One region of the Vibrio gazogenes genome, then DNA from elsewhere that is predicted to be linked to it. Evidence: predicted binding sites of a transcription regulator. Region 1 holds the regulator's gene; each other region holds the start of a gene.
The links. Region 1 encodes PurR, which represses purine synthesis genes. Its sites were predicted from a motif close to TNANGNAAACGTTTNCNTNA; they were not measured.
Positions count from the first base shown of each region.

Region 2: the regulator PurR is predicted to act here: its motif matches at 7,398-7,417, upstream of purM (phosphoribosylformylglycinamidine cyclo-ligase).
Region 3: the regulator PurR is predicted to act here: its motif matches at 6,094-6,113, upstream of glpX (class II fructose-bisphosphatase).

Region 1 is NZ_CP092587.1:2,118,875-2,129,632, forward strand. It holds gene mukF (chromosome partition protein MukF) at 1-743, opposite strand, end outside; gene cmoM (tRNA uridine 5-oxyacetic acid(34) methyltransferase CmoM) at 758-1,537, opposite strand; gene elyC (envelope biogenesis factor ElyC) at 1,625-2,455, shown strand; gene purR (HTH-type transcriptional repressor PurR) at 3,028-4,038, shown strand; cyclic di-GMP riboswitch class I at 4,181-4,266, shown strand; gene MKS89_RS09380 (TfoX/Sxy family DNA transformation protein) at 4,396-4,986, shown strand; gene glgA (glycogen synthase GlgA) at 5,120-6,589, opposite strand; gene glgC (glucose-1-phosphate adenylyltransferase) at 6,591-7,808, opposite strand; gene topA (type I DNA topoisomerase) at 8,188-10,758, opposite strand, start outside.
Region 2 is NZ_CP092587.1:2,546,462-2,557,219, reverse strand. It holds gene MKS89_RS11415 (TIGR03503 family protein) at 1-474, shown strand, start outside; gene fadE (acyl-CoA dehydrogenase FadE) at 602-3,088, opposite strand; gene lpcA (D-sedoheptulose 7-phosphate isomerase) at 3,405-3,980, shown strand; gene MKS89_RS11400 (class II glutamine amidotransferase) at 4,010-4,855, shown strand; gene nudI (nucleoside triphosphatase NudI) at 4,911-5,339, opposite strand; gene purN (phosphoribosylglycinamide formyltransferase) at 5,644-6,291, opposite strand; gene purM (phosphoribosylformylglycinamidine cyclo-ligase) at 6,295-7,335, opposite strand; gene upp (uracil phosphoribosyltransferase) at 7,570-8,196, shown strand; gene smrA (DNA endonuclease SmrA) at 8,323-8,904, opposite strand; tRNA gene MKS89_RS11370 (tRNA-Pro) at 9,609-9,685, shown strand; gene MKS89_RS11365 (TraB/GumN family protein) at 9,763-10,641, opposite strand; gene MKS89_RS11360 (heavy metal translocating P-type ATPase) at 10,727-10,758, opposite strand, start outside.
Region 3 is NZ_CP092587.1:232,045-242,802, forward strand. It holds gene MKS89_RS01015 (Spy/CpxP family protein refolding chaperone) at 11-508, shown strand; gene fieF (CDF family cation-efflux transporter FieF) at 798-1,709, shown strand; gene MKS89_RS01025 (M28 family metallopeptidase) at 1,861-3,390, opposite strand; gene pfkA (6-phosphofructokinase) at 3,926-4,888, shown strand; gene glpX (class II fructose-bisphosphatase) at 5,032-6,039, opposite strand; gene zapB (cell division protein ZapB) at 6,357-6,599, shown strand; gene metF (methylenetetrahydrofolate reductase) at 6,716-7,606, opposite strand; gene MKS89_RS01050 (bifunctional aspartate kinase/homoserine dehydrogenase II) at 7,841-10,246, opposite strand; gene MKS89_RS01055 (O-succinylhomoserine (thiol)-lyase) at 10,246-10,758, opposite strand, start outside.

The DNA.
Region 1 (10,758 bases):
CCATAAACACATTCCTGAATATCAAGGATCTGCGTCTGCATTTCATCACCGGCAGTCTGAAGCGTATCCTGCAACTCTTTCAACGTCGATGACGTCTCTGACAAGAGTGATTCACAATTTTGAATGGCATCACGCCAATCTTTATTCAACAACTGGGCAATCTGTTCTTTGATCTCTTGTTGCTGCTCATCCATCACTCGCTGGTTGAGATCGATCTGATCAAAAATCTCACCCACGGAATATTTCAAGATGCCATAAACATTCTTTTGCCAGTGAGACTCCGTGCCACCTTTTTCAGCCGCTTCTCTGGCTTTTGCCATTTCATCCGCAACAATCGACAGTTGAATCGACAACTTCAGTTTAGAAAATTCACGATGACGCAGATAATAATCAGTGATGCCTATTGCCAATGGCGACAATCGATAGATACTCGCACCATCGGTCACTTCACTGGTAAAACGCCGGATAAGCCGCTGGTGAACCAATTCATTGATCGCATTATTGGCCCGAAAAGCGGATGCTTCACCGGTCTCATCAAATAACCGAGTGACGATCGCAAATGCATCATGTAATTCCCCTTCACCGAGTTCGTCATCAAAGCGATCCCGACTCAATACGGCTATCGCAATCAAAAATGCGAGCCGCTCGGTATCCAGGTTGAGAGACAAGTCATGCTGCCTGACCCATCCAACCAATTCATCGATTGGTTGTACTTCGGCTTGTTGCGCCAATTCGTCTATCATTGTTTCCATCATTTTTACTTTTTTCTGGCCCATACATGAATATAACGACCCAGAGATAAATAAGGCTCTTGCCGACATAATTGCCTTTCAAGCGCCAGTAAATCTTCTTCCGTGTATTCTCCCATATTCTGGCGATTACCAATGTAATCACTGAACGAGCGAATACCACTTTTGCCTTCAATACTGAATCCACAAGCTTCTATCCATTGATAGACGACCTCTGGATTCAGGCCTTGCTGCGGCTGCAACTTAAATCGTTTGCGATATGGCATACCCTCTAATACATGGGGGATATTCCCGCATATGACATTTTTCAGAACTAATCCGTGATGATTGTAAAACATGATAGACGCAACGCCACCGCTCCGAACCTGAGCCAGTAATTTTTCCAACGCATCCTTCGGATCGGCTAGCCACTCCATCACGGCGTGAAACATCAAGAAGTCAACCGGATCAGTGAGATATTGTTGCATATCCTGTACTGCCGCATGGACAAAGCGATACTGCGCAAGCAGACCATTTTTTTCAATATCGGTTTGCGCCAACTGCAACATTTCAGAAGAAAGATCACATAATGTCACCTGATGTCCCTGCATCGCGAGCCGTTGCGATAGCTGTGCCAACCCGCCACCGGCATCCAGCACCGAAAGTGGCAGCTGTTCCGGAGGAAATGATGTTAAAATAGTTTGAATATCTTCCCATACGATGGTCTGTCGGATCATACCTTTGTCAGAGCCATATATATTTTTTGCAAATTTGTGGGCAATATCGTCGAAATTGCGATCTTCAGTCACAGTAGCTTGAGTTATGATAACGAATCGTGCTGCTATTCTGTCATAGGAATGGCAGGAATAAAGAGGATTATTCGTTTTTAATCTCAATTGCTGTTTTTTCGGACTATTTCTTATATGTTTGAGCTTAAAAAAATCATAGCTGCATTAATGATGCCCCTTCCCGCCTTGCTCATCATCGGTTTTATTGGCCTCATGATGATTATGTTTTCAACAAAAAGGAAAACCGGTTGCCTGATTGTTCTGTTCTCTTACTCGTTGCTGTTTCTAGCATCATTTCAACCCGTTTCAGATCGCCTTCTCGCACCATTGGAACGTAAGTATTCAGCTTTTTTACCCGTTGAGGGTAGCATTGACTACATTATGGTTCTCGGCAGTGGTCATATCGTCGATGACCAACTCCCACCGACATCTCAGCTCAGTCGCTCAGCGCTGATGCGGCTTACTGAAGGGATCCGAATCATGCGGATGTATCCGGGGTCTCGCCTAATTCTTTCCGGATATGCAGGTGGTACTCGATTCAGTCATGCCCGAATGCTGGCAAGAGTAGCCTTATCACTCGGTGTGGCAAAATCAGATATTGTGTTACTGGAAAGTGCCAGAGATACTTGGGAAGAAGCCCAGTTAGCCGCGAGTTTTGTCGGATCGCGAAAATTAGTGCTCGTCACCTCTGCCAGTCATATGGATCGTGCGTTGCATGAATTTCAATCAGCCGGACTAACTCCGATCCCGGCACCGACCAACTACCTGTCCTATAAAAATATAGCGCAACCGTGGATAAAATATGCCCCTAAGGCGATTTATCTCGAGCAGACAGAAAAATATTGGTATGAAACGTTGGGAAGGTTTTGGCGCTATTTGAAAAACTGGGTTGCTAATCAGGAAGCGACCGTCGAAAAACCGTTAAAACAAGAGCGGTAGCATGATGTTATCTCTGCATGTGAATCAAGACTTACGGTCTGGATTCAGCCGTTGAGTGGAACGAGTGCTTCATTTTGATTGCTATTACTGAATCGGCAGTCTAAAATTCGCGGTTAAAGCATATTCTATACTAGGGGCTGTTGACCTTTCGTGGTTGAATTTTGTTCAATCTGAACGGGTATTGATCGCGGCGCGGGGCATGCCGCTTAGCTATCCTAAGCAAATGACCCGTAACAAAGAGCAAGACACGTTCAGATGAACCCTTTGGGCAGCATTTGTCGCTCATTTATCCAGCGTTAGGTCATGGTTCATGTAGATCGCTACACTTCACATGACCTGCCTTGACTAAATGCACGACAAATTGCTGCAAAAACCATCACGAAAGGTCAACAGCCCCTAGACAAAAACCGCTAAATTTAGCGGTTTTTGTCCTTATCGCAGAATAACCTCGGAATGTCATTTCTGTGCGGGTTATCCGATTATACAAATAGATAAAATCTTCATAACTAAACATTCAATTGTGATTTGCTCCGGATTGCTGGATCTTCAGCATAAGCGACAGGACAATACCTATGGCTACGATAAAAGACGTTGCCCGCTTGGCGGGAGTTTCAACAACAACTGTTTCACATGTAATTAACAAAACTCGATTTGTGGCAGAAACGACTCAAGAAAAAGTCATGGAAGCCGTGAAAACTCTGAACTATGCACCAAGTGCTGTGGCTCGGAGTTTGAAGTGTAACTCAACGCGTACAATCGGCATGTTAGTAACTCAGTCGACCAACCCCTTCTTCTCTGAAGTCATCGATGGTGTTGAAAGTTATTGTTACCGACAAGGCTACACGCTCATCTTATGTAATACCGGTGGCTTATACGAAAAGCAACGCGACTACATCCGGATGCTGGCTGAAAAACGGGTCGATGGCATGTTAGTCATGTGTTCTGACCTGACTGCCGAGCTTCTGGAAATGCTCGAAACCTATAGTGATATTCCCAAAGTCATTATGGACTGGGGGCCTGAAAGCTCACAAGCCGACAAAATCATCGATAACTCAGAAGAAGGCGGCTACCTTGCAACTAAGTATCTGATTGATAAAGGTCACCGCGATATTGCTTGTCTGAGTGGACATTTATCAAAAGCGGCTTGTCAGGAACGGATTCAAGGGTTTTACAGAGCCATGGCAGAAGCTGGTTTGACCCCGAATGAAAACTGGATACTAGAAGGTAACTTCGAATGTGATACAGCAGTTTTGGCTGCTGATAAAATTATTGCGATGGATGAACAGCCCACTGCTGTTTTTTGCTTCAATGACACGATGGCTTTAGGACTCATAAGTCGCTTACAACAAAGAGGCATCAAGATTCCTGAGGATATCTCGGTGATCGGTTACGACAATATTGAGATCTCTGAATATTTTTCTCCGCCACTGACAACGATTCACCAACCGAAACGTCGGGTCGGGAAAAACGCTTTTGAAATCTTATTGGAACGGATCAAAAGTAAAGAGCATGAGCGCCGCACGTTTGAAATGCATCCTGAAATTGTGGAACGCAATACCGTAAAAGATTTAAATAAAAAATAACATTAATTTTACATTTCGTTGGAGGGTGGTCATTCCTCCAACCACTTTCTTTCTATTGATAACCTTTATTAATTGGACTAGAATCACACATTGTGGAGTGGTTATTAGCATACTTACTTCATAATTCCGTACTGGAAAAGTGTCACGCACAGGGCAAACCATCTGAAAAGATGGGACGCAAAGCCTCCGGCCTAAACCATGAAAATGATAGGTAGCGGGGTTACCGATGGCAAAAATGCATTTCATGTTCGTCAATCATTTGACGTTCTGTTAACATATCTTCTGCATTCTTTTGCTACATTCTCGGACCTGACTTTGGTGGCGTATTCATTTAAAAATACACCGAGACGTAAAAGCATGGATAAACCAATTCTTAGAGATTCAATGCGGCTTTTTGAACAACTAGGCCGTGTCAAATCACGCTCAATGTTCGGCGGGTTTGGTATTTTCGTCAACGACATCATGTTTGCACTTGTCGTTCAAAACAAACTACATATACGGGCGGACAGTCACTCACTGGAAACATTTAAAGCAAAAGGTTTTGAACCTTATGTGTATACAAAACGTGGGTTTCCTGTTGTGACTAAATATTTTGCACTGCCCGCAGACTATTGGAATGATGCGGACACGATTTTCAATATTGCAAAACAAGCCTATTTGAATGCAAAAAATGAAAAAACGACCCATGTAGAGACAAAACCGAAACGCTTGAAAGATCTGCCTAACCTTCGCTTAGCAACTGAACGCATGCTACGTAAAGCAGGGATTAATTCAGTTGAAGAGCTTCATCAAAAAGGTTCTCTCAGCGCATATAAAGCGATTTTGAGCTCTCATCCCGCTACACAACCACCACTAGAGCTCCTATGGGCATTAGAAGGTGCGATTGAAGGAAAACATTGGTCTGTGATTTCTCAGGCAAGACGCGACGAGCTAGCTCGGCAAATTTAATTTGTTGAATAAGCTTTTTACTATCGTATACATTTCCCGAAGTATACAACTCCCGTTTGCTCGTCGAGCCGGAATAAAAAAGCACCGTTAACGGTGCTTTTTTTACTCAATCATTTTCTCAATAGAATAAAAATCAATTCGTATGCGAGTAGCCCATCAATGCAGCTTCGTACATTTGGACATACTGCTGAGCAGACTCTTCCCAACGAAAATCTTGCTCCATCGCCCGCAGTTGTATCGCTAACTTTTTCTCTGGCTGCTGCAAATAGAACAGTAATGCACGTTGCATACAAATGAGTAATGCTTCCGGTGTCGGTTCAGTAAAACTGAACCCTGTCGCTTTATCGGGAAAGTGGTCATAATCAAAAACAGTATCTTTCAGTCCACCAACCTCTCGGACAATCGGCAACGTGCCATAAGCCATGCTATAAATCTGGTTTAATCCACACGCTTCAAACTCAGAGGGCATCAGAAAGAAATCAGAGGCAGCTTCAACCAAATGAGCAAAACGGTTGCTGTAAGCATCAACAAACGCAAATTTCTGTGATGATGTTGCAGATATTTGGTGCAGGCGATTTGCTATCTCCGGCTCCCCTGTCCCGACAATCACCAATTGCACGTCATTTCTCAGAAACTGTTCCAGAATCGGCAGCAAATAGTGAAATCCTTTCTGATAGGTCAAACGACAAACCATTCCAAACACGGGGACATCACGGGTTGGCAATAACAATTCTTCTTGTAGCTGACGTTTACAGGTTACTTTCCCTTCTTGTAAAGAGTCGGGCTCATTGGTGTAATTTCGTGGAATATAACTGTCAATTCGGGGATCCCACTCCGAGTAATCACAACCATTAATAATACCGAACAAATCTCTCTCGCGACGGACAAAATCATCGACTAATCCGTGGGCACCAAGTGGTGTCAGTAACTCAGCAGCATAGTGACGACTGACAGCATTAATCTTATCCGCATACGCGATGCCAACTCTCAGTGCACTCACATAGCCGTGCCCATACTGTAGGGCCCCCATACCACTTAAATGCAATTCAGGGATGATTTCTAATTCATCATAAGAAAATACCCCTTTAAATAGAGCATTATGGATCGTCAATACACTCTTCATCCGCTGAAAATAGGGATCATTGGCATAACGTGTTTTTAATAAGAAAGGGACGAATCCGGTATGCCAATCATTGGCATGAATGATATCAGGCTGAATACCCAATTTTGGTAAAACATCCAATGCCGCAGCAGAAAAGAATCCAAACCGTTCTCCATTATCGGCATAGGCTCGATTATGTTCAGAATACAACTCCGGCCGATCAAAATATTTATCACAGTCAATCAAGTAAATTTCAACACCGTCTCGGTCAAACTTACGAACTTGATAAGCCGTATGAGGCCAGTGAGACAATTCAGTCTCCAGAATCACGGCTGTGTCAGTTCTGTTCGGTACGAGACGATAACCCGGCAATACAATTCTTACACGATGTCCCATGCCACTCAAAGCTGTCGGAAGCGCTTTTGCGACATCGGCTAAACCACCACTTTTTATAATCCCTTCAACTTCTGAAACGGTAAACCATACATCGATTTGTTTCATGTTAGAATCCAACTTTCGTTCCTTTTGCAATCACAACAATTCCTCCTTCAGAGACATAGAACCGTTTCCTGTCCAATTCTAAGTCTTCACCAATCACGGTGCCGGGAGCAATTTCAACATACTTATCAATAATCGTCCGTTTGATAGTACAACCTGCACCAATCTTTCCATCACCTAAAATAACAGATTCACTGATATGAGAACCAGCTGCAATATTACTCCGATAGCCAAGAATTGATTTAAAGATCGTCGCCCCTTGAATGTAGCTACCTACCGACACCAGACTATCCGTGATCTTGACGCGACGATCATCGGCATCCACAAATGTTGCCGGTGGTAACGGTGGATAATAGGTATGGAGTGGCCAACTCCGGTTGTATAGGGAAAATAAGGGCTCATTACTCAACAAGTCCATGTTGGCAGCCCAATAAGAATCGATGGTTCCGACATCTCGCCAATAGGTTGCTTTTTTTTCACCTTTGATTTTATTTGTCGAGAAATCGTAAACATAGACATGACCTTCAGGGAAAAGTTTCGGAATGATATCTTTCCCGAAATCATGGCTGGAATATTCATTGACTGCATCTTTTTTCAATTCATCGCAAAGAACGTCTGCATCAAAAATATAGTTGCCCATTGAAATTAACGCCCACTCCGGTTCTCCGGGAATCGGCTTAGGGTTGTCCGGCTTTTCTTCAAAACCGATCATCTTTCCATCATGGTCAACTTCAATTACACCAAACTGGGATGCCTCCTTGATTGGCATTCGTAGCGCAGAGACAGTCAGATAAGCATCTGTTTGTTTATGGAAATCCAACATTTGGCGGACGTCCATTTTATAGATATGATCCGAGCCAAATATACAAACATAATCAGGTGAGGCAAGTTCGATAAAACGAACATTTTGATAAATAGCATCAGCGGTTCCTTCATACCAACGTCTCCCATCTCTCATCTGAGCAGGAATAACATCAATAAATCGATCCGTAATACCAGACACATTCCAACCTTTTTTCAGGTGGACATAAAGTGATTGGGACTTAAATTGGGTCAATACGTAAATCCGCATTAAATCCGCATTAACAAAGTTGTTCAGAGCAAAATCAATTAGTCGATAGCTTCCTCCAAATGGAACTGCGGGTTTACTTCTGCCTTCAGTTAAAGGTCTCAACCGAGATCCTTCACCACCAGCTAGGATCATACTCAATACACCAGCCATGATTGAAACTCCATATTACTTTTTATAATCTGCTGCAACCTAGTGCCATAGGTCGGTACTTACTTTTTAATCTCTCTCATGTTACAAAAAATAATGCAACACATTGTTTATAACTGTTTATAAGTTATCGGGATTACCACAGAATACAAAATTGAAACATCAAACTAGTGAAGCACTTATCGGTTAGCCTCTCCAACTCCCAAGCTAGTTCACAGAAAGGAAAAAAAGTAAGAATATTATGAACATCATGCTACGGCACTGAACAAGGGACTGGTATGAAATCTTCACTAAGCCGCTCTACCGATCCCGATACTGCCGAAATATCCAAACAATACATCAATCATAATATAAAAAAGGCAGCGATTTGCTGCCTTAGTTCTTATGATTTTGCTTTTTTTCTCTTATCTGTGACTTGCCACTGACCATCAACATACAAAACGGTCCAGCCAGTAGGTTTGCCGTCAACTTCCGTACGCACATAATGCTCTTTCGATTTACGGCTAAACCGAATGACGGCGGGAGCGCCATCAGGATCATGGGTTGGCGCAGAAGCCAGGTACTTAAACTTATCAGGGATACGCTCTTCAAAACGCACAAATTCTTCAACTAACGGCGCCCGGGTTTCTCTCGACTTAGGGAAATTACTGGCAGCCATAAACAGCCCGGATGCCCCATCACGCAAAACAAAATAAGCATCCGATTTCTCACAGGGTAACTCTGGGAAATGAACCGGTTCTTCCTTCGGTGGGGCAACCTCACCATTTTTCAGGATCTTACGGGTATTTTTACACGACTCATTGGTACATCCCATATATTTGCCGAAACGACCATTTTTCAGCACCATATCTGCGCCACATTTGTCACATTCGACAACAGGCCCATCATATCCTTTAACTTTGAATTCACCATGTTCGACGATATAACCGTCACAATTCGGGTTATTACCACAGACATGTAATTTCCGCTTATCATCGATCAGATAAGCATCCATTGCTGTTTCACAAATAGGACACCGTTTTTTTGCCCGTAAGGCAGCGGTTTCAACATCCTCTTCAAGGACATTAATCACCCCATCTTCATCACCCAGATTGATCGTCGTCTTACAACGTTCTTTCGGTGGTAAAGCATATCCCGAACATCCGAGGAATACTCCAGTGGACGCGGTACGAATCCCCATCGGCCGAGAGCATGTCGGACACTCGATATCCGTCAAAACGATATGATTCGGCTTCATACCTCCATCTTCTTCCTGCATCTCTGCTTGCTCCAGAGAGACAGAAAAATCGCTGAAGAAGTTATCAAGAACACCCTTCCACTTCACATGCCCTTCAGCAATCTGATCCAACTTCTCTTCCATTCGGGCAGTAAAATCATAGTTCATCAGGTCATTGAAACTATCATCTAAACGATCAGTGACAATCTCACCCATTTTTTCAGCATAGAAACGTCGTTGCTCAATTTTTGCATAACCGCGATCTTGGATTGTGGAGATAATCGATGCATAAGTCGATGGGCGACCGATTCCGCGTTTCTCAAGCTCTTTTACAAGCGCGGCTTCGGTATATCTTGCTGGTGGTTTGGTAAAGTGTTGCTTCGGATCCAATGCCTCTAAAGATAACGTTTCTCCGATTTGCACACCCGGCAGAATTTGATCTTCATTCTTACCCATAGGTCTCTGAACACAAGTCCAACCATCAAACTTCAGAATACGCCCCTTCGCTTTCAGGGTATACTCAGCAGCTTTCACACTAATTGTGGTTGAATCATAGCGTGCTGGCGTCATCTGACAAGCAACAAACTGATTCCAGATTAATGTGTATAGTTTATGTGCATCGGCTTCCATCCCTTCGAGCGAATCAGCCAGAACATTGACATCTGAGGGACGAATTGCCTCATGGGCCTCTTGAGCCCCCGCTTTACTGCCATAGACATTGGGACTGTCGGGTAGATACGCGTCTCCGAAGTTTGTCTGCACATAATCCCGGACAGCATCAACAGCTTCGGAACTCAGATTCGTCGAGTCCGTCCGCATATAAGTGATATAACCCGCTTCGTACAAACGTTGCGCGAGCATCATGGTTTTCTTCACACCATATCCCAAACGCGTACTTGCGGCTTGTTGCAATGTCGAGGTAATAAATGGTGCAGAAGGTTTGCTCGATGTGGGGCGGTCTTCCCGCTTACACACCTCATATTGTGCCGACTCAAGCACGCGAACCGCTGTTGTTGCATCCTGCTCATTCAATGGCTTAAATGCCACACCATCTTTCTGTGCAACAAGCAAGCGTAGGGCTTTACTATCCGGGGTTTGAGTATCAGCATGAATATCCCAAAACTCTTCCGGCACAAATGCCTTAATTTCTCGTTCTTTTTCAACCAGTAGCTTGACCGCCACGGACTGAACCCGACCTGCCGACAAGCCACGAGCAACTTTCTTCCACAACAGCGGAGAAACCATGAACCCCACAACACGATCCATAAAACGACGTGCTTGCTGAGCATTCACACCATCCATATTCAGTTCACCGGGCTCATTGAAAGCCTGTTGGATCGCATTCTTGGTGATTTCATTAAAGACGACGCGTTTGTAGCGGTCTTCTTCTCCGCCGATAATCTCACGTAAATGCCATGCGATAGCTTCCCCCTCACGGTCCAAATCCGTTGCGAGGTAAACGCAGTCAGCATCTTTTGCTAACTTCTGAAGTTCAGAAACGACTTTTTCCTTGCCCGGAAGCACCTGATAATTCGCTTCCCAACCATGGTATGGATCAACCCCCATTTTTTTAATCAGTGCATTGCGTTCTTTCTCTTTTTTTAAACGTTCTTTTTCTTCTGCACTTAAATGTTTCGTTGAAACAGGTGTTGATTTTTTGGTTGAACTTGCTTGACCAGAGGTAGGAAGATCTCGGACATGACCGACACTAGACTTCACAATATAGTCTCGGCCAAG
Region 2 (10,758 bases), 430 kb from region 1:
GGTACGATCAAACCAGGGTCGCTGGTGGCTCATGTCGATCACTGGGATCGGTATGACAACCATTTTACTGCCGAAGGGCAATCCGGTAGGGAATCGCTGACCGTTAAACTGGCGATTCCTAACGATGGTGAAGTGGGTAACTTTAAATGGAATGGCCGAGTCTATGCGACGGAAGCCAACTCTCAACGGCCGCTTGTCTTCCCAATCCCTGTACATACATATAGTGTTGTGGAAGATGTGAATATCGAGCAGACGCGTCTCATGCAAGAGAAAGCCCTTGCAGAGAAAGTTAAGCAGGAACAGCAGGAAGAGATACTGCAACAGCGGGAGTCTGCAAGACAGTGGAAACTGATTTACATTGCGCTAGGGAATATTGGTGCTTTGATTTTGGGACTCATCATCTGGATGGTCGTCCGCAAGATAAAAGCGAGAAAATCTGGAGTATCACTACAGCTCGATATGCCGAAAAAATAAGCGTGATGTCCCGAGTGATTTGTGGAACGCTGTCAATATAAAAGAATGCCAGTCAGTGGTGCTGACTGGCATTCTTTTATATTGACATGCTTATTTATGGACACCGCTTTTTCTTGTATCCCTGACCTTAGGATTCTTGTACCGAACTGGTAGTTTTACGATTGCTGCGCTTTGTTTTTCCCTGTTTCGGACGGTCAGACGATCCGGCTGCTAACGTTTCCGGTGCAAAGTCATCGACATTAATTACATAGAGGCGTTCTTGTTCTGCCTTGATCAGTAGATTCGATTCATCACTTGAAATCAGCTGTTCATCCAGTGCTGTTTTCGCCAGTTGATCCAAATTGGTAAATGGGTAATGTTTATTTTTCAGCTGACAGATCTTATCAAAAATCGGTTCTGCCTGAATGATCGTATCCAATGCCTGATGAATCCGACCTGCTGGGTTATGTTCGCTTGCATACCAGTACTGATAACGACCCAGACGGTTTCTGGATGCGGTGTTAGATTGCAGTAGTTTCGCAACTCGGTGATCCAGTTTATCACCGGGGCCGTGACAAACTCGTCCATAAGGCATGAGGATCCGTTTGAGCAGATAACCCAAGACTGGGGACGGGTAGTTGTCGAGCAATTCTGACAATGCCACCTCCATCTGTTTCAGACTATCCTCCAGAGCCCAACGCACCAAGTCCAAATCTTCAGTGTGACGGCCATCATCGTCATAGCGTTTCAATGTTGCTGAAGACAAATACAATTGACTCAGCAAATCTCCCAAACGGGCTGATACACGTTCTTTGCGTTTGAGGCTACCGCCGAGTGTTAGCATAGTTAGGTCGGCCATGAGTGCGAGATTGGCACTGTAACGGTTGAGTCTTTGGTAGTAACGTTTGGTTTCGTCATGATGCGGTGCTGCGGACCCGAGCCCATTGGTGAGACCAAGCCAAAAACTGCGCGCCGCATTACTCACGGTGTAAGCAATATGTGCGCTGAGTGTCCGGTCGAATTGCGCCATTGCGTTGTCACTTTGAGAATGGGCCAGTTCCATTTCTTTGAGTATATAAGGGTGACAGCGAATTGCGCCTTGGCCAAAGATTATCATTGAACGAGTCAGAATATTCGCACCTTCAACCGTAATTGCGATGGGGGCACCCTGATAGTTTTTGGCAAGGAAATTCGACGGACCAAGGCAGATCCCTTTCCCGCCGGTGATATCCATGGCATCTTTGAGGCACTGTTGAGCCCGGTGGGTACAGTGGTATTTGACGATTGCTGAAATAACGGAGGGTTTTTCGCCGTTCATGATACCCGTCACGGTGAGCTGACAGGCAGCATCCATGAGGTAGGCGTTCCCGCCTATGCGTGCTAGTGGCTCCTCAATCCCTTCCATTTTCCCTATTGGTTGCTTGAACTGACGGCGGATTCTCGCATAGGCGCCGGTTGTCACTGCGGTCGTTTTGGTGACACCGGTTGAGTTCGATGGCAGGGTGATACCGCGGCCAACCGACAGGCATTCAACCAGCATTCGCCATCCGTTACCGGCCATACCGGGTCCACCGATGATGAAGTCGAGCGGGACAAAAACGTCTTTTCCTTGAGTCGGGCCATTTTGAAACGGAATATTCAGTGGGAAGTGACGACGACCGATCTCGACACCGGCCATATCGGTTGGAATTAACGCACAGGTGATGCCGATATTTTCTTCTTCACCGAGTAAATGATCCGGGTCTTGTAATTTAAATGCTAACCCTAATACGGTTGCTACGGGGGCTAGTGTGATATAGCGTTTATTCCAAGTCAGACGCATCCCGATGACTTCTTTTCCTTCCCATGTTCCTTTACAAACCACACCAAAATCAGGAATCGAACCGGCATCGGAACCCGCTTCAGGGCTGGTGAGGGCAAAACAGGGAATCTCCTGACCCGTTGCCAGCCGAGGCAGATAATAGTCTTTTTGATCTTCGGTGCCGTAATGTTGCAATAATTCTCCGGGACCTAAGGAGTTTGGCACACCGACCGTGATGGCGAGAATACCAGAGACACCTGCCAGTTTTTGCAGCACCAGTGATTGTGTGTAGGCCGAAAATTCCAAGCCGCCATATTGTTTTTTGATAATCATGGCAAAGAATTTCTGCGCTTTGAGATATTCCCAGATTTCAGGCGGTAAGTCTGCCAGCTCATGAGTGACCTGATAATCATTGACCATTTCACAGACCTGATTCACTGGGCCGTCTAAAAATGCGCGTTCTTCTTCGGTCAGATGGGGTGTTTGATAACGATGTAGTTGTTGCCAGTCGGGTTTGCCGCGAAATAGTTCGGCTTCCCACCAAACGGTTCCTGCATCTAAGGCCTCTTTCTCAGTTTTGGACATTTGTGGGAGTTGGCGTTTAAAGAGACTGAAAATTTGGGAGGTCACTAGATTCTGCCGAATCGATGGGACAGTCACGCAGGCAAGGACCAGTGCGTAAATGACCCAGAATGTGAAACCGACTTGGCCAAGCAGCGTTAACACAATGAGTGATGCAGTAAGCATTCCTGTTCCCAATGCCATCGAGAGACGATGATAGGCGCAGATTCCCCATACCGCGAGTAATACGACGATCGAGAGCAAAATACTCATATTTCTTTTCCTTAATCGGGAGATTCAGATGTTTCTATCGTAGAACCATCGAAGAGGTCTTACCAGTTGTAATGTTGCAAAAGTGTTAAGGAGATCGGGTTGTGAGTCACTTTCTGGTGATTTGGAGCGATGATGCACTGGATCTGAGGGAAGGAATAACATTCTTACAGGGCAAGGCTCGACAGAATGAATTGTTGGGGTAAACTCATGATTATCTCCGGAACATTTCACCAGTATCTTCTGAGTGAGCCGGGTAAACATGTACCGCTCTTGTCGTAAGAGTGCCATTTCAGCATACATCAAAGAGAATTGAGTTATGTACCACGATTTAATTAAGAACGAGCTGAACGAAGCTGCCGACGTACTAAACAAGTTTTTAAGTGATGAGCACAACATTGCTCAGATTGAGGCGGCTGCCAAGCTAATTGCTGATTCTTTTAAACAGGGTGGAAAAGTGCTTTCTTGTGGGAACGGTGGCTCCCATTGTGATGCGATGCATTTTGCTGAAGAACTGACTGGACGTTACCGTGATAATCGGCCGGGCTATCCGGGCATTGCCATTTCAGATCCCAGCCATCTGTCGTGCGTCAGTAATGATTTTGGTTATGAATTTGTATTTTCTCGTTATGTCGAGGCTGTCGGTGCCAAAGGTGATGTATTGTTCGGGCTGTCGACCTCAGGGAATTCCGGTAATATCCTGAAAGCGATCGAAGCGGCGAAAGCCAAAGGTATGAAAAGTATTGCTTTAACCGGTAAAGACGGTGGCAAAATGGCTGGTATTGCTGATGTTGAGATCCGAGTTCCTCATTTCGGTTATGCTGATCGTATTCAGGAAATTCATATCAAGATCATCCATATTTTGATTATGTTGATTGAGAAAGAAATGGCTTAATCATCGGTTCAATAAGGGGAGTGTAGGTTATGTGTGAATTGCTCGGCATGAGCGCTAATGTTCCGACCGATATCTGTTTTAGTTTTACTGGCTGGATTCAGCGCAGTGGCAAAACAGGCCCGCATCGTGACGGCTGGGGGATTACGTTTTATGAAGGGAAGGGGTTTCGCACATTCAAGGACCCAAAGCCTGGCTATCAATCCACGATTGCTGAACTGGTTCAGAAATACCCAATCAAAAGTCGGGCTGTGATTAGTCATATTCGTCAGGCAAATCGTGGCGGGGTCAGTTTGGAAAACACCCATCCGTTTACGCGAGAGCTTTGGGGCCGTTTCTGGACGTTTGCTCATAATGGACAATTGAGTGGTTATGAGGCTCTCGATACAGCCAACCATCGGCCAGTGGGGGAAACAGATAGTGAACTTGCATTCTGTTGGTTGTTAAAACGTTTGGAAGATCAATATCCGACCCCTCCGGACGATGCCATAGAAGTCTGTCGTTTTATTGCTTCACAGTGTGACCAGCTTCGGCAGCTGGGGGTTTTTAATATGCTGTTGACGGATGGTGAGCATGTGATGACTTACTGTACCAATCATCTCTATTCAATTACACGTCGGTCACCTTTTGGTAAGGCAACCTTGATTGATGAGGAAGTCGAAGTCAATTTTCAGGAAGAGACGACACCCAATGACATTGTTACGGTGATTGCAACTCAGCCACTGACACTGAATGAGCAGTGGCACCGAATGAAGCCCGGAGAGTACAATATTTTTCATCAAGGCGAGTTGATTGATACCAATCAGTATCAGTTAGCAGATGTTCCGTTTGCGGAAGACAAACCCGGCTCTCAGGCTCCGACGGAGCCACTCGACTAAAAGAACAGAGGCTTGCCTTGTTGCAAGCCTCTGGCATTCCTTTTGGCAGATCTTTTTATTTCAGCAAACCTTTTTGTGCAAAGGTCACTTTTGTTGCGTCATTCAGATCCAGCGTCAGAAGTTCTTCAGGATTCGCCCATTTAAATTCCTGAAATTCGTCGTTAATTGCAATACGACGATTGGCACTTTCACAGTCGAATATCAGATAAATCATATAGATTTCTTCTTGAGTTCCGTTCGGGTAAGTTTTGATCCGAGTGTCGTCTCTGAATTTCCAAGGAGAGATCCGCGTGAGTTCTAACTCAGGGCCCAGCTCTTCTCTGATTTCACGTCTTAATGCCTCTTCCATTGTTTCTCCCGGTTCCATACCTCCGCCGGGAAGCGCCCATTGACCGGGAAATACACCACGATCATTTGCCATTTTACAAAGTAAGTAATCCCCGTTGTTGGTGATCAAGGGGCAAACAATGGTTCGCTGTCGCATAAAGGCTCCTGTTTATTCTGAATTTTATTGATAATTACATTGGGGATCGGGGACTATATTCATGAGTTCATGGCATAAAGTCATATATGTTTGATGTCGTTCTCCGGATATATTCTTACTTATGCATAAAATATTGCAAATATATAATCCTTAATATGAGAGCGTTTCAATATAATAATAATATTAAAAGAGGTGTGGTGGATAGACGGACTGGCGTGAAGCATAAATTGAGGATGAGAGAAAAGTAAAAAGCGGCCCCATGGAGCCGCCTGTTCAACATTGAAAGCGCTGAGAACGTTGGTGATTAACGTGCTGAGTGGCCTTTATAGCCATAAATTCCCAGTGGCTCGCCATCAAGATAGGCTTTGCCGTCACGCATTTCAACACGCTCTTCAACAAACCATTGAGTGACCAGAGGGTAGATTTGGTGTTCTTGCTCCTGAATCTTACGGGTCAGAGATTCAATGGTATCATCATCATCGATTGGAACCCGGGCTTGTAGAATGACTGGGCCGCCATCAAGTTGCTCAGTGACGAAGTGAACACTGGTGCCATGTTCTTCATCTCCAGCGAGAATCGCTCTCTGATAAGTGTTCAGGCCGGGATACTTCGGCAATAGAGAAGGGTGAATGTTAATCATTTTTCCCATGTAATGACGAACAAATTCTGCACTCAGAATACGCATATAACCAGCCAAAATAATCAGGTCTGGTGCATATTCATCAATCTGTTCCATCAATGAACGGTCAAATGCATCACGCGTGTCAAAGGCTTTCGGATCGACAAAGATTGCCGCGGCATCTGCTTTTTTGGCTCTTTCCAGCGCATAAGCATCTGCTTTGTTTGAAAAAACAGCAGTCACCCTGCCATTGGGCATTTTAGAATCACAAGCATCAATGATTGCTTGTAAGTTGGTCCCGTTTCCCGAAACTAAAACGACAATACTTTTCATGAACTATTTAATCTCTACTTGCGGTTCGTTAGCTTGTGCTTCTGCAATATGCCCGATAATCCAAGCATTTTCTCCTTCTGATTGGAGAAGTTCGACCGCAGCCTGAGCTTGTGCTTCTGGTAGTGCGATAATCAAACCGACGCCGCAGTTGAAAGTCCGATACATTTCGTAAGTATCGACGTGACCTTTTTCTTGCAGCCATTTGAAAATCGCTGGCCATTCCCAACTGCTACCATCGATAACGGCTTTGGTACCTTGTGGTAGAACGCGAGGAATATTCTCCCAGAATCCACCACCCGTAATATGAGAAATGGCGTGAATATCGTGTTCAGCGACGAGTTTGAGTGCTGACTTGATATAAATTTTGGTCGGTTCGAGCAAATGTTCACCAACGGCTTTTCCGTCCAGCAATTCTGAGCTATCTGCATTTGATACTTCCAGAATTTTACGGATCAGTGAATAACCATTTGAGTGAGGGCCACTCGAGCCTACAGCAATTAAGCTGTTACCGGCGCCAACTTTGGAACCGTCGATAATGGCTTCTTTTTCGACGACACCGACACAGAATCCAGCGACATCATAGTCTTCACCTTCATACATGCCGGGCATTTCTGCGGTCTCTCCGCCGATCAGCGCACAACCAGCCTGAAGACAGCCTTCGGCAATCCCTGAAACAACGTCTGCTGCGGTATCAACATCAAGTTTTCCGGTGGCATAATAGTCAAGGAAAAACAGTGGTTCCGCACCTTGTACAATCAAATCGTTGACGCACATTGCGACTAAATCGATCCCGATGGTGTCGTGCTTTTTCATATCCAGTGCCAGACGTAATTTCGTGCCGACACCGTCCGTTCCTGAGACAAGCACTGGGTGCTTATATTTGGTTGGTAATTCACACAGGGCACCAAAACCACCGATACCACCCATTACTTCTGGGCGACGCGTTTTCTTTACTGCACCTTTAATTCGCTCTACAAGCGCGTTGCCTGCATCAATATCAACGCCTGCATCTTTATAGCTCAGAGATGTGTTCTTGCCACTCACGGGGTCATCCTCGTTCTTTGGTTGGATATGAAAACGGCGTTATTCTACAGGGGAAAAAAGTAAAAGGAAAACGTTTGCGCTGATTTTTTTATCTGGCGAGATTGGCTGAAAATTCTTGGTAGTCATGACTTCTCTATGTGCTAAATCATGATATTTCCTGATGTTAAGGATAAAATTAACGATAGAAAGTATGTATAATCGAAAAGTTTATTTGATTGAATGTCGGAGATGCAGATGAAAGTTGTCGAAGTTAAGCACCCGCTTGTCAAACACAAATTGGGTTTGATGAGAGAGGTTGATATTAGTACCAAGCGTTTTCGCGAGTTAGCCACTGAAGTCGGCAGCTTACTTACTTATGAAGCAACAGCAGATTTTGAAACCGAGAAAGTGACAATTGAAGGGTGGAATGGCCCGGTTGAAATTGACCGACTCAAAGGTAAGAAAGTGACGGTTGTTCCGATCCTTCGTGCGGGATTAGGCATGATGGATGGTGTGCTTGAGCATATACCGAGTGCCCGTATTAGCGTGGTGGGTATTTATCGGGATGAAGAAACACTTGAGCCCGTTCCCTATTTTAATAAAATTGCTTCAAATATCGAAGAGCGAATTGCTTTGGTGGTTGACCCCATGCTGGCAACTGGTGGTTCGATGATCGCGACGATTGATTTGCTAAAAGCGCAGGGATGTACTCAATTTAAAATCTTGGTTCTGGTGGCTGCACCTGAAGGGATTCGGGCTTTAGAAAAAGCGCATCCGGATGTTGAATTGTACACTGCTGCAATCGATGACCATCTGAATCAACAAGGCTATATTGTTCCCGGTCTTGGTGATGCGGGAGATAAAATCTTCGGTACCAAGTAAGTTGCATGCATCAGATAAAAAAACAGTCAGTCTTGTATAGTCTGGCTGTTTTTTTATTTTCGGTTTGTTTATCCAAAGTGCATGCGTGTATAGATAAATAAACGCTATTAGTTGTTACTTTTCCGGTTAGTGAGGCCGTTTTTTCTGGTGACGCTCACGATTTTCCAGTTTTTGTACCTGACTTTTACGCAAAAGAACATAAAGTGCACCACTCCCTCCGTGAAACCGCTGTGCACTGTGAATACACTGGACTTCTTCAATCTGAGGAAGCCAGTATGAAACATAGCTTTTCATCAGTGCCGGTGGGTTCGAATGTTCGCCTTTTCCGTGAATGATGAGGACGGTTCGAATATCCATTCGCATACACTGGCGTAAAAATTTCACAACCTCGTCACGGGCCTGTTCCAGTGTTTTTCGATGAAGATCTAAACGTGCTTGAATGGGATATTTGCCTAATCTGAGCTTCCGGTAAACACCGTCCTGAACCCCGCTTTTCTTAAATTCGATCAGATCATGAGGCTTGACTGGCGGTGCATGTTCCAGAGACAGGTAATCAGACTCATGCTGTTCTAGTTTCATCGCTGCTTCTTGCCGGGCAAGATGCGCCTCAGTAATCTGTAAATTTTTCTTCAGTTCGGCTGTATCGTGCTTCAGAGGTTTGACATCTTCCATCATTTGCTGAAATAACTCGAAATCTTTCTGAGACATGCGCATTCCTCCGAATTGTTGTCAATCACGTACCTTGAGGTCATTTTTGTATATATACCGAAGTGACTTTGAGATGCAAGACTCTCGCAACATTCGTTTACCAAAGGTGGGAGGATAAAAAATAGTGTTGCTGTTAAATTGGGGAAGCTTGAAGCATTGTGCTGAGTGATTATGGGGAAAATATATGGCAGACAGAAATAAAAAACCGGAGTGGAAAAGAGTCCGCTCCGGTGCATAGCTTATAACTGTTTTTTACAGGAGCTAAGCGATCTAGTGAGGAGATTTGTCATTCATGACTTTGTCGATAAGAAACTGCACACTGTGGCCAAACCGTGTTTACGCAGTGACAATTTGTTCGTTAAAACACTCGACCTGTAAAAAACATTCGATCTGTAAAAACAAGCTACCTGCCAAAGCAAAACCCTGATGTTCAGTTTTAAGCGATGTTTCCTCAAAGTTGCGAAGACGTACTAAACATAAAGTGAGTGAATCAATCAAGTGATGATCTGGATCAAGTGTATTGATGAAGTTACTTATTTGTTGAAATTCATGTGTCCATCGTCACATTTATAGTCAGAGATGGATGTCTTTTGAGCACTTGATTATTTTTTTTGAAAAATTAGCGAAAATGAGTTGCGTCTATAACAAGAATCCGTATTATAGCCCCCCGTTGAGGCGCTATTAACAGTCGCCCAACCAAGACTCGGTGAATAGCGCAGTTTGGTAGCGCATCTGGTTTGGGACCAGAGGGTCGGGGGTTCGAATCCCTCTTCACCGACCATATTAAGAAGCCTCAGCATATGCTGGGGCTTTTTTCGTTGTCAGCTCTAAACCACCGCCTTGGGCGGTGGTGATTGTTTATCGGCATTGATCCATCAGGTTCGTCCCTTTCTCAATGGTATTTTGCCGGGTGACGGTGAATCCTTGCTTGGTCAGCAATTGAATTAAATTTTCATGGCCGATTAAGTGTAAGGCACCCACAACGACGAGATATTTCGAAGGGTGTTCAGTCAATATCGGTGCGGTCGTTAGTTGCTTTAACCAGCGATGATTTCTTTTGACTTCAAGTTGCTCAGACATTTCTTGGGACATGTCATGATGATCAATCAACTGTTTTAATTGCTCTGGATCGCCCAGATGCCAGCCTGTCACCAAACATTCAGTTTCGTGCGAATCATCTCCCCAATCTTGCAGCGTGGTCGTTAGCAACGCTTTACCATTTTGCTTCATACCTGCCAGTAAATCGATTTGAGACTGGAGTGATTCGAGGCCAATAATCGGAATCGATGCAGATTCTGCTTTTTGAATCATATATTGATCAACACCGAGATCAGCACGGTACCCCAAGCGATTGATTGCCTGCATTTGTAAACCGATAGCCGTTTGCCATGGTGGCGATGTTTTCAGACGTTGCACATTGAGATTTAACTCTTCAGCGATACGATCTAATTTTTCCAGCTCCGAAGCAGAGAGCACTTGTTGTGAGGTCCACTTGACGGGTGGATATTGCAACTTGTTTGCCTGACGGATATCGGCTTCGACAATTAATCCATCACTGTCGCGAAGAAAGTCCATCACCGGTTTGGGTAACGGGTACATATCCGGGTGCCCGACATGAATCGAGCCCAACAGCATCAGTTGCGTCTGATTCTTACTGGCAAGCCAATATAATGGCTCGGCATTGGTATAGAAGCTGAGGATGATAGCGCCGACTGAAAGCAGACGGGTGAGTTGCATAAGTTAATTTCCTATCTTGTGGCATTCATCTGAACGCTAGCATAGATTGGGTCATGACTGATAGGCAACTGTTCATCACTCAAAATCATTGAGCCTTATGTTCTGACTCATGCAACT
Region 3 (10,758 bases), 1.6 Mb from region 1:
GGTAACAGAGATGAACACTTTAACAAAAGTAATATTGACAGCTGTTGTTCTCCCATTCACGCTCGGCAGTATGAACGTTTTTGCCGGATACCAGAACCATCATGGCGGTGGTCACTGGGGAAATCAATGTTCCGAATGCCAGCGTTATGATCACCGTGGGATGTTTCGAACATTCAACCTGACGCCAGAGCAGCAAAATCAACTGACAGCACTCCGACAAAAACATTGGGAGCAAAGGCAGACTCGGATGCAAAATTATCATCAAGAGATGGCGCCTATTTTACTGGCAAAAAGTTTTGATGAGAAAGCCGCTCAGAAATTGGCTGGCAAAATGGAAAACGTGCGCATTGACCGGCGCGTAGAGATGATGCGCCAACGGCATGATATGTTGAATATTTTGACACCGGAACAACAAGAACAATGGCAGAAAATGTTTCAAGAAAAACCATTCGGTCGTATGACAGGACCGGGTCAAGGCGGTGGTCCTCGCGCCATGATGAACCAATGATAGAAGCACATTCGCGTTTTTTGAGGGAATGTTGAGCATGGTGAAAACAGCATGTGTTTGGATAGCGCTTTGATGAAAGCGATGATGTCTGTGAAGCAACATGGCGTCAGTGAAGAAAGAGGTGACAGGGATGCACCTCTTTTTTTTGTCACTATGACCAATAATTATTATCACTTTCATGTTTAAAATCAGATAATTATAATTTTGTAGTGATGAATAAATCACCTGCAATGAAGCAGGTTTCGTTATATAATTAATCATTATTGATGACAATCATTCAGAGTTTTTAATGCACTCAAATTATATTCGCTTAGTGAAATCAGCAGCATGGAGTGCGACCATTGTCGCGATTACGTTGTTGATCATTAAAATGTTTGCTTGGTGGCATACCGGTTCAGTCAGTTTACTTGCGTCGGTGATTGACTCTTTGCTGGATATTGCCGCCTCGGTGGTTAACCTGTGGGTGGTTCGCTATGCTCTTCAGCCGGCAGATCGGGAACATACATTTGGCCATGGGAAAGCAGAATCTTTAGCCGCACTGGCACAAGCGATGTTTATTTCAGGGTCTGCCTGCTTTTTGTTTCTGAACGGGGTTGACCGCTTCTTTCGTCCTCAGCCGCTACAAACACCGGAGCTGGGGATTTACGTCAGTGCGCTGGCAATCGTGGTGACCTTCCTGTTGGTTCGGTATCAGAAGTATGTGGTGAAAAAAACCGGAAGTCAGGCGATTGCGGCAGACTCTTTGCACTATCAGTCTGATTTATGGATGAACATTGCAATTATGATCGCACTCGCGATGAGTTGGAAAGGGGTGACCCAAGCCGATGCAATTTTTGCCGTCGGGATCGGGGTATATATTTTATATAGTGCGTACCAGATTATTCATGAAGCGATTCAGACGTTATTGGATCACAAACTGCCGGATGAAGAAATCAGCCACATTCGTCAGTTGAGCCTATCTGTTGAGGGGGTTTTAGGGATTCATGGTTTACGGACGCGAATGTCGGGACCGGTGCGTTTTATTCAGCTTCATCTGGAGTTGGATGATCATTTACCGTTGATTCGGGCACATGAGATTTCTGATCAGGTTGAAGCGTTATTGCTGGCGGAGTTTCCCGGCTCTGATGTGTTGGTTCACCAAGACCCTTATTCTGTGATTCTACAATCAGAATATGAGCAGAAAATGGCAGAATGGTCGTGAGGAAAGTAAATGCTTGACTGATGATCGTGTTTTGATCGGATAGCTATCCACTGAGGTCACAGCGGTAACATGGATAGAATGGATAACCTGAGAACTGTGTTTCAGGTTATCCGTATAACTAATCTTTTCCTAATATCAGACTTTTCTTATATCAGAACATTGCTTCTAACGTGACGTCAGAGTAATCAGAATAACCGCGTAGCATGATTGAGTAAGTGCCCGCAGCTGCGCGATCAAACGAGCATGACTCGTTATTACCCGATTTGTAAGGACGACAATCATAAGAGCGGGTTCCCGCTTTCTCACCATACTTCACATAAAGATCGGCATCACCCCGGCCACCCGACATCGAGATCTTAAAGGAACGAGATTCGGGTAGTTCGAATGTATACCAGCTTTGACCTGATGCTTGACCACTTAATCCGGTCAGTGGTTTGCCGACCTTCAATACCGGATCCTGTTGATCTACCACCATTGAGTTTGCCATTTCGACGATATAGGCGAGGCCGAGCCGGGCAAATTTTTGTGCGTGTTTTCCTTCACGGTCAGAATTGGAGAGCGTATCCCGTGAGGTATGGATATGTGGATTATATTCGGAGAATTTTGCTTCAAAAGGCATTGATGCCGGGTATCCGGCCCCATGCCAAGAAGCGTGATCCGAGCAACCATAACCACATCGGTCAAAGCCGTATTTTAGATTGGGGAGGTACTCGTCCAGCAGTTTTGCCAAGAATGAATTCAGATTACTGTCGGTATAATCAGTCATGAAGACAATATCTTCAGCAGAACCGGGATAGTTTGTCATGTCCAACTGAAGGGCGGAAAGTACGTTTTTGCCCTCATTCTTATATTGGCTGGCGATATCTTGAGAGCCGCGTAACCCGACTTCTTCTGCCGCATAAGCCATGAAAGCAATCGTCCGTTTCGGTTTAAAGTTGTTTTCTGCCAGTACCCTGATAATTTCTGTCACACTCGCGATGCCCGATGCATCATCATCCGCCCCGGGGGCTACACTCTGATCGTTGGTTCTTGAACCGATCGTGGAATCCAAGTGACCGCCAATGACGACAATCTCGTCGGGTTTTTCGGTGCCTCGAATCGTGAGAATGACGGACTTCTGTTGATAGCCGGAGTGGCTGACCTGTTGAACGGAAGCATTGCGCCATGAAGCGGATAAACCTCGCCATTCATTGGCAATCCAGTTTGAAGCCTGTGTGCCGCTGAGGGTCGTATAGAAGCGATTCGTGAAGTCCGATAAGCTGGTGATTGTATCGGTAATTTGATTCGCGCTGATCAATGGAATCAACGGTTTGACAATATCTTGCTGGCCAATGCCAACCGCAGCAAATGAACTGCTGGTTAATGGCACTCGGCTCGCTTCAACCGCACTTTGCTTGGAATCATGAACAATATAACCACCGCAGCGGTGATGTTCTTCATGCATGTTGTGCGATAGTTCGGCCAGATCCTGTGGATCAACCTGTCCAACCCAGACAAGCGGATTATCGACCACAGACTGACTCTGAATCGGTTGAGTGACAGATTCCAGCAACGTGCCTTTTGCATCAGCACCTATCGATATCCAGACTTTGTTGGCATCAGTCTGCGCGTCTTCTGCCGCGAGCAGTGATGTACTGAACAGTGTCAGTATGACCGCCAGACTGGTCTTGGTGTATTTCATTGTTCTGATCTCCCTATCGTAGGTTCTTGATCTAAGTGGTAAAAGGCATTAAAGGCCTGCGTTACTAAATTAACAAACTCAAGCAAGATAAGGGAATGAATCAATGCAAATTAATTCATAATCAGAATGTAAACAGCAGTGAGCATAAGAATGTTAATAAATATTTATATTATTTATATTTATGTAAATATTTTTGGGTGTGAATACGCGAGAACTGTTGTATATTTTGTTGCCATCGATCTTGCTGCAAAAGTAGAGCCGTAATTTTTTAGACTACTTTGCATTCAATATTGCCCTTTACTATCGTTGATTCGCATAAGAAAAAAACTATACCCTGATGTGAATCAACAAAGAGTAATGACAAAGTTGCAATACTCATTCACAATAAGAACACTTAATCTTCAGTGCAAAAAAAGATCGGGTAACATTGCAAAAAAAGTGACATGATGTGCTGAGAAAATCGGTTTGTTTTGACAGCAACAACCGGATACAACTATCTATTAGAATGACATTCCCAATATTTTAGAGGGTGAGCATGATTAAAAAGATCGGGATATTAACAAGTGGCGGTGATGCTCCAGGGATGAACGCTGCGATTCGCGGCGTTGTACGCACTGCATTAGGCGCTGGTTTAGAGGTTTTCGGCATCTATGATGGTTATCTGGGGCTTTATGAAGACCGGATTGCCCAGTTAGATCGTTCGAGTGTTTCTGACGTGATTAACCGGGGTGGGACATTTCTGGGGTCGGCACGTTTCCCTGAATTTAAAGAGGTTCACGTTCGTGAAAAAGCGATTGAGAATCTGAAGAAGCATGGTATCGAAGCACTGGTTGTGATCGGTGGTGATGGTTCTTATATGGGCGCGAAGAAGCTGACAGAGATGGGATATCCATGTATCGGTCTGCCGGGCACCATTGATAATGATATTGCCGGCACCGATTATACCATCGGTTATCTGACGGCTTTAAATACCGTGATTGATGCGATCGACCGCTTGCGCGATACATCATCATCTCACCAACGGATTTCTATTGTTGAAATTATGGGACGCCATTGTGGTGATTTAACACTGATGTCAGCCATTGCTGGTGGATGTGAGTACATCATTACTCCGGAGACGGGATTGGATATGGATGAGCTGATCTCTAATCTGAAAGACGGTATCGCGAAAGGGAAGAAGCATGCCATTATTGCTTTGACTGAGCTGATGATGGATGCCAATGTTCTGGCGAAGAAGATTGAAGAAGCGACAAAACGTGAAACGCGAGCAACTGTGCTTGGTCATATTCAGCGTGGCGGCCGCCCAACAGCATTTGATCGGGTTTTAGCGTCTCGGATGGGGAACTATGCAGTTCACCTTCTGTTGGAAGGTTATGGTGGCCGTTGTGTCGGTATTCAGAAAGAAGATCTGGTTCACCACGACATCATCGATGCGATCGAGAACTTGAAGCGTCCTGTCCGCCAAGATCTATACAAAGTTGCTGAAGAACTGTTTTAAGGTTTTTTCGTAGCACATATTAATAAAGACCGCTGTGAGCGGTCTTTTTTTGTCTCGGATATTAAGTAAGGTTCTTTCGGGTTACGGACGGCTTTGCTGACTAGTTCCTTCCAATGCGCAACATCGAGAGGGCACCGCTTGTATCAAACGATCCAGATCCGTTCTTCCGGATCTTTTCTGTTCAGGTAATGCGTGGATTGAATCCGACGGATCGTCCGGCACTTACCGCGAATGAGCAGGGTTTCGGTGACGGCAATATTACCTTGACGAGTGACGCCATCCAGCAAGTCACCTTTCGTGATTCCCGTTGCTGAGAAAATGACATTATCACTGCGGACCATATCTTCCATCTTCAACACTTTACCGGCTTCAACGCCCATTGTCTGACAACGTTCGATCTCTTGTTGGCCGATTTGTCGGTTCTCATCGGTATCCCCTTTTACTTCGTGACGAGGCAGAAGGCGGCCATGCATATCACCGTCTAAGGCACGAATCACGGCAGCAGAGACCACACCTTCCGGTGCGCCACCGATACAATACATCACATCTACTTCACTATTGGGCATACAGGTTAAAATCGAAGCCGCCACGTCACCATCGGGAACGGCAAAAACACGGACGCCCCACTGTTGCATCTCGGCAATAATTTGCTCGTGACGAGGTTTCGCCAGTGTAATCACGACTAGATTATCCAGTGATTTACCTAATGCCTGCGCGATATGTTCGAGATTTTGTTTGAGCGGTTGATTGAGATCGATACATCCTTTGGCGCCCGGGCCGACAACCAGTTTTTCCATATACATATCGGGCGCTTTCAAAAAGCTACCTTTTTCCGCAGCGGCCAATACAGAGAGCGCATTTGATTGCCCCATGGCTGTCATCCGAGTGCCTTCTATCGGATCAACAGCGATATCCACTTCATCACCGCCCAAACCAACTTTCTCACCAATATAGAGCATCGGGGCATCATCAATTTCCCCTTCGCCAATCACAATTTCTCCCGTGATTTCTGTTTTGTTCAACAGACTCCGCATGACTTCGACGGCAGCACCATCCGCTGCATTTTTATCACCGCGCCCAAGCCATTTATATCCGGCTAAAGCTGCACCTTCGGTCACTCGGGAAAAGGCCATTGCTAAATCACGTTTCATGTGAACTCCATCTGACGGAAAACTGAAAAATTTGCGTCGAATTTTAGCATATCCCGACGAAAACGTTTGCTGAAATGCTTGTGGATTATTGCACTTGATCAAACCGACATCAGATCTTCAACTGTATTTCAGTACTCAAGCAGGATTGAACCCGCTATGAAGAACAACAAAAGTAAGAATTGTGTCAATTCACGTTGGTTTTTTAATCGAATGGTGAAAATATTCAATATAGAGCGTGTTTCTCCAGCCATGGCTGAGTAGAATGAACAACTAAGTACAATCATCATTGCAAGCGCAGAATCGTAAAGGATATAAGCATGTCTTTTGAAGTGTTAGAGAAATTAGAAGCCAAAATTCAAACTGCCGTTGATACAATCACACTCCTTCAAATGGAAGTTGAAGAATTAAAAGAAGAAAAACAGAAATTGATTGAAGAAGCGACTCAGATGAAAACAAGTCGTGATGAACTGGAACAGCGCGTACAGGACATGCAGCAAGAGCAAACGGCATGGCAGGAACGCATTCGCAATTTGCTTGGTAAGATGGAAGATATGGAGTAAGGCTCAAGGCTTTCTATATCAAAGCGATCTGGTTCAAGCTTTCTATCTCACCAACGTGATATTAAAAAATGCCGACGGAAATGTCGGCATTTTTCATGGGAGAGTCGAAATACGATTTATGCTTGTGGGCGGATACCCAGTGTATGGCACAGTGCATAGGTCATCTCTGCCCGATTCAACGTATAAAAATGGAAGTCTTTCACCCCTTCACGACAGAGTATCCGGATCATGTCAATGGCTTGGCTTGCACCGACAAGCTGGCGTGTCACCGGATCATCGTCTAATCCATCGAATTGTTTACTCATCCATCCCGGTACTTTGACATGGTTCTGCGCTGCAAAGCGATATGCCTGATTAAAGTTGGATACCGGGAGAATGCCCGGTACGATTTCGACATCGATACCGGCGCTGACACAACGGTCCCGGAATCGCAGATAACATTCAACATCGAAGAAAAACTGGGTGATGGCACGGTTCGCCCCCGCGTCTGCTTTACGTTTGAGATTCAGTAAGTCAGCCTGAGCACTTTTGGCTTCAGGGTGGACTTCAGGAAAGGCTGCGACAGAAATATCAAAGTCATGACGGGATTTGAGTAAGGTCACCAGATCAGAAGCATACATCTCCGGTTTACCGCCACCCGGAGGAATATCACCCCGGAGTGCAACAATGTTCTTGATGCCGTTGTTCCAGTAGTCATCGGCAATCTGGCTCAACTCTTCGCGACTGGCATCAATACAAGTTAGGTGAGGCGCTGTTACTAAACCGGTCTGGGATTTGATTTCTTTAATAATGGAATGGGTTCTGTCTCGCTCTCCGGAGTTCGCTCCGTAGGTAACAGAGACGAATTTGGGCTGTAAGGTTTTTAAGCGATGAACGGAGTTCCAGAGTGTTTCTTCCATTTGCGGTGTACTGGGTGGGAAAAACTCAAAAGAGACGTTAAGGTCTCCGGATAATTCACTAATGTTCTGATTCAGTGCATCAATATGTCCAGCATATGAGTATCCCATCTTCTCTCTCCCGTGATGATGGCTAATCGGATAGCAATCGACGTTTGGACGTCTATATGTCTAGATATTCTATTGAATTGTTTTTGATGTCAACAATATAATTATGAATATTATTCATGTTTGCATGAAGGCTTTTCACATCTCTTTGTTTCTAAACCAGCTAATTTAGTTTAGAAACAAATCAGGAGCCTTTCGGCTCCTGAACGATTAAATATGTGATCGAGAATGGATTTGTTATAACAAGCTGGAAAGTAGATTAATATCTGACTGAATCGCACCCGCAGTGACGTCTCGTCCGGCACCGGGGCCGCGAATCACTAACGGATTGTCTTTATACCATTTACTTTCGATGGCAAAGATATTATCGCATGGTAGTAGATTGGCCAATGGATGCTCCCGATGTAAGGCTTCCACACCGACGGAGGCTTTGCCTGATTTCTCCAAACGAGCGACATAACGCAGCACTTTATCTTCTCTCTGTGCTTTTGCCAGACGTTCAGCAAGCTGAATATCGAGTTGAGCGCTTTGGTCAAGAAAGTCATCCAGAGAGAGGCATTGTAATTCTTCCGGCACCAGTGATTCGACAGTGACTTGATTGGGTTCAATATCCAAACCGGATTCACGCGCAAGAATCACCAATTTTCTCATGACGTCAGACCCATCTAAATCATTTCTCGGATCGGGTTCGGTTAAGCCTTGTTGCCAAGCCAGATCAACCAATTCACTAAATGGAACCGTCCCGTCATATTGTTGGAATAGCCAAGACAGTGTTCCTGAGAAAATCCCGGACAGGGCAACGATCTCATCACCGCTTTCCCGCAGATCTCTCACCGTATGGTTAATCGGCAGACCGGCTCCGACCGTTGCATTGTAAAACCAGTGACGACTGATCTTTGCAAAGGAGTCTTTGACTTGATAGTAGTATTCGCTACTTGAAGAGCCCGCGACTTTGTTTGCAGAAATAAGGTGCATCCCTTGTTCTGCAATCTGAATATATTGTCCAGCGAGTTCGGCACTGGCAGTCACATCCAGCACGATGACATCATCATAGCCGCGGATCTGTCCGAGTTTGAGCAGCCATCCTTGACCATCATTGGGGATGGATTCTTCAAGAAAATGCTGTTCGACCTGCTTTGGGTCGATCCCTTGTTCATCAAACCAGTAGGTCTGACTATCGATGATCGCAACCAGTTCAAAATTCATTCCCCGGCGCTTTTCCAGCTCGGTTTTCTGCTCCGCAAAGAGCTTGAGCCAACTTGAGCCAATATTACCTTTGCCGCAAAGTGCAAGCGCCACGCGTTTTTGAGCCTGAAAAAGGTGAGTATGTAGTTGATTGACCAAAGTATCTATGGATGTCTGACGCAGTATCGCAACCAGACTCAGTTCTGATTCACAGAGGAATTCAATCGGAGCTTGTTTGAGCTGCTGATAAAAACCGAAACAGTGGTTAGCATTTTTGGTCACGCCGGCACCGACGGCTGCAACCAGTGAATAGCCTTCTTTGAGGCGAATTTCCGCTTCAATCGCGGCATCTTGTAAATAAGATAACGCACCAGCAGCAATTTCAGCCGTGTAAGCAAGCTGGATGCGATACTGGTCTTCTTGTTTATCATAAGCAAGCGGTGTGAGCTGGGCTCGCTTGAGTTGCTCGATCACCTGTTTGTACAGACGCTGAAAATCGTGTCCACGTGAGAAGCTAAGCTCAATCAGCAGGACTTCATCCAGAGATGTGATGATTTTGGCACCCCGTCCCGAAGCCAGTACCCGTTCGATATGAGTTGAGCCGGCTTCTGGGTCATAGCTACACCGAAGATGTAGGTCAATCGCACTTTGCGCCACGGGCTGTAATGTCCGACTGTGTAAGACCGGTGCGGCGAGACGGGCCAGTTCGCTGGCTTCATCCAGACGGAGCAGCGGCAGCAGGCAGGCATCAGTGACGAGTCTCGGGTCAGCACTGTATACACCGGCGACATCACTCCAAATAGTTACCCGCTCGACTTCTGCCAGTGCACCAATAATGGTTGCTGAGTAATCGGAGCCATTGCGGCCCAGTAGAACGGTCTCTCCGGATTCGTCCTGAGCGATGAAGCCCGTGATCACGATCCGTTGATGGCCGTGTTGAGCCAGAATTTCCTTCAGTAGCGGATAAGACTGAGCACGGTCGATTTCCGGTAGGGTCTCTCGGTGAGCGCGTAAAAATGCTCTGGCATCTTGTGCTATCGCCATTAATCCTTGTTGATTGAGTAACGCAGCCATTAAGCGGGATGACCAAATCTCACCATGAGCCAATACGAACGCCTGCTGGGCGGCACTCAGTGGTGCGCGGAGTTCAGCGAGGGTTATACACTCATCATTCATTCGGTTCGTCAGTGCTTGAGCGGCTTCTCCTTCGAGCAAGTCTGCAATCAACTGGCGTTGAAACTGTTGAATCTGACCCAAAATTTCTTGGGCCTGTTGTGGTTCTACGGTTAAATTTTCAATAAAAGCAATGAGTTGATTGGTTGTTTTGCCCGCTGCAGAAACCACAACTAGATCGTGACTTTGCGAATACTCTTTGAGAATTTGAGCAACGCGGCGATAACATGCCGGATCAGCCAGACTACTTCCTCCGAATTTATGGAGGTGGCGTACGGTGGTCATCAACAATTCTCCTTTACCCAATTCAGGGATTGATCCAGATCGGCAATCAAGTCATCGGCATCTTCTAAGCCGACCGATAGCCGTAATAGTTGTAGCGAAATACCGGCTTTGTTGAGTGCTTCCTCACCCATCGCACGATGGGTCATTGTTGCCGGGTGACAAATTAAACTTTCGACACCACCGAGTGATTCAGCTAATGAAAACAGATTGAGCCGGCTCACAAATTGTTGTAGCGCTTCATGGCTTCCCGCAAATTCAAAGCTGAGCATCGAACCAAATCCGCTTTGTTGCTTCTTCGCAATGTCGTGACCGGGATGGGTCGGTAAACTCGGATGATAAATGGTTCCAATCAGCGCTTGAGACTGCAAGTAAGCGAGAATTTTCAGTGAATTTTCTTCATGACTACGCATTCTTGCGCCCAAGGTGCGTAACCCTCTAAGTGTCATATAACTATCGAATGGGGTACCGGAGGCGCCGATACAGTTTGCCCACCAGGAAAGCTGTTCCGCGTG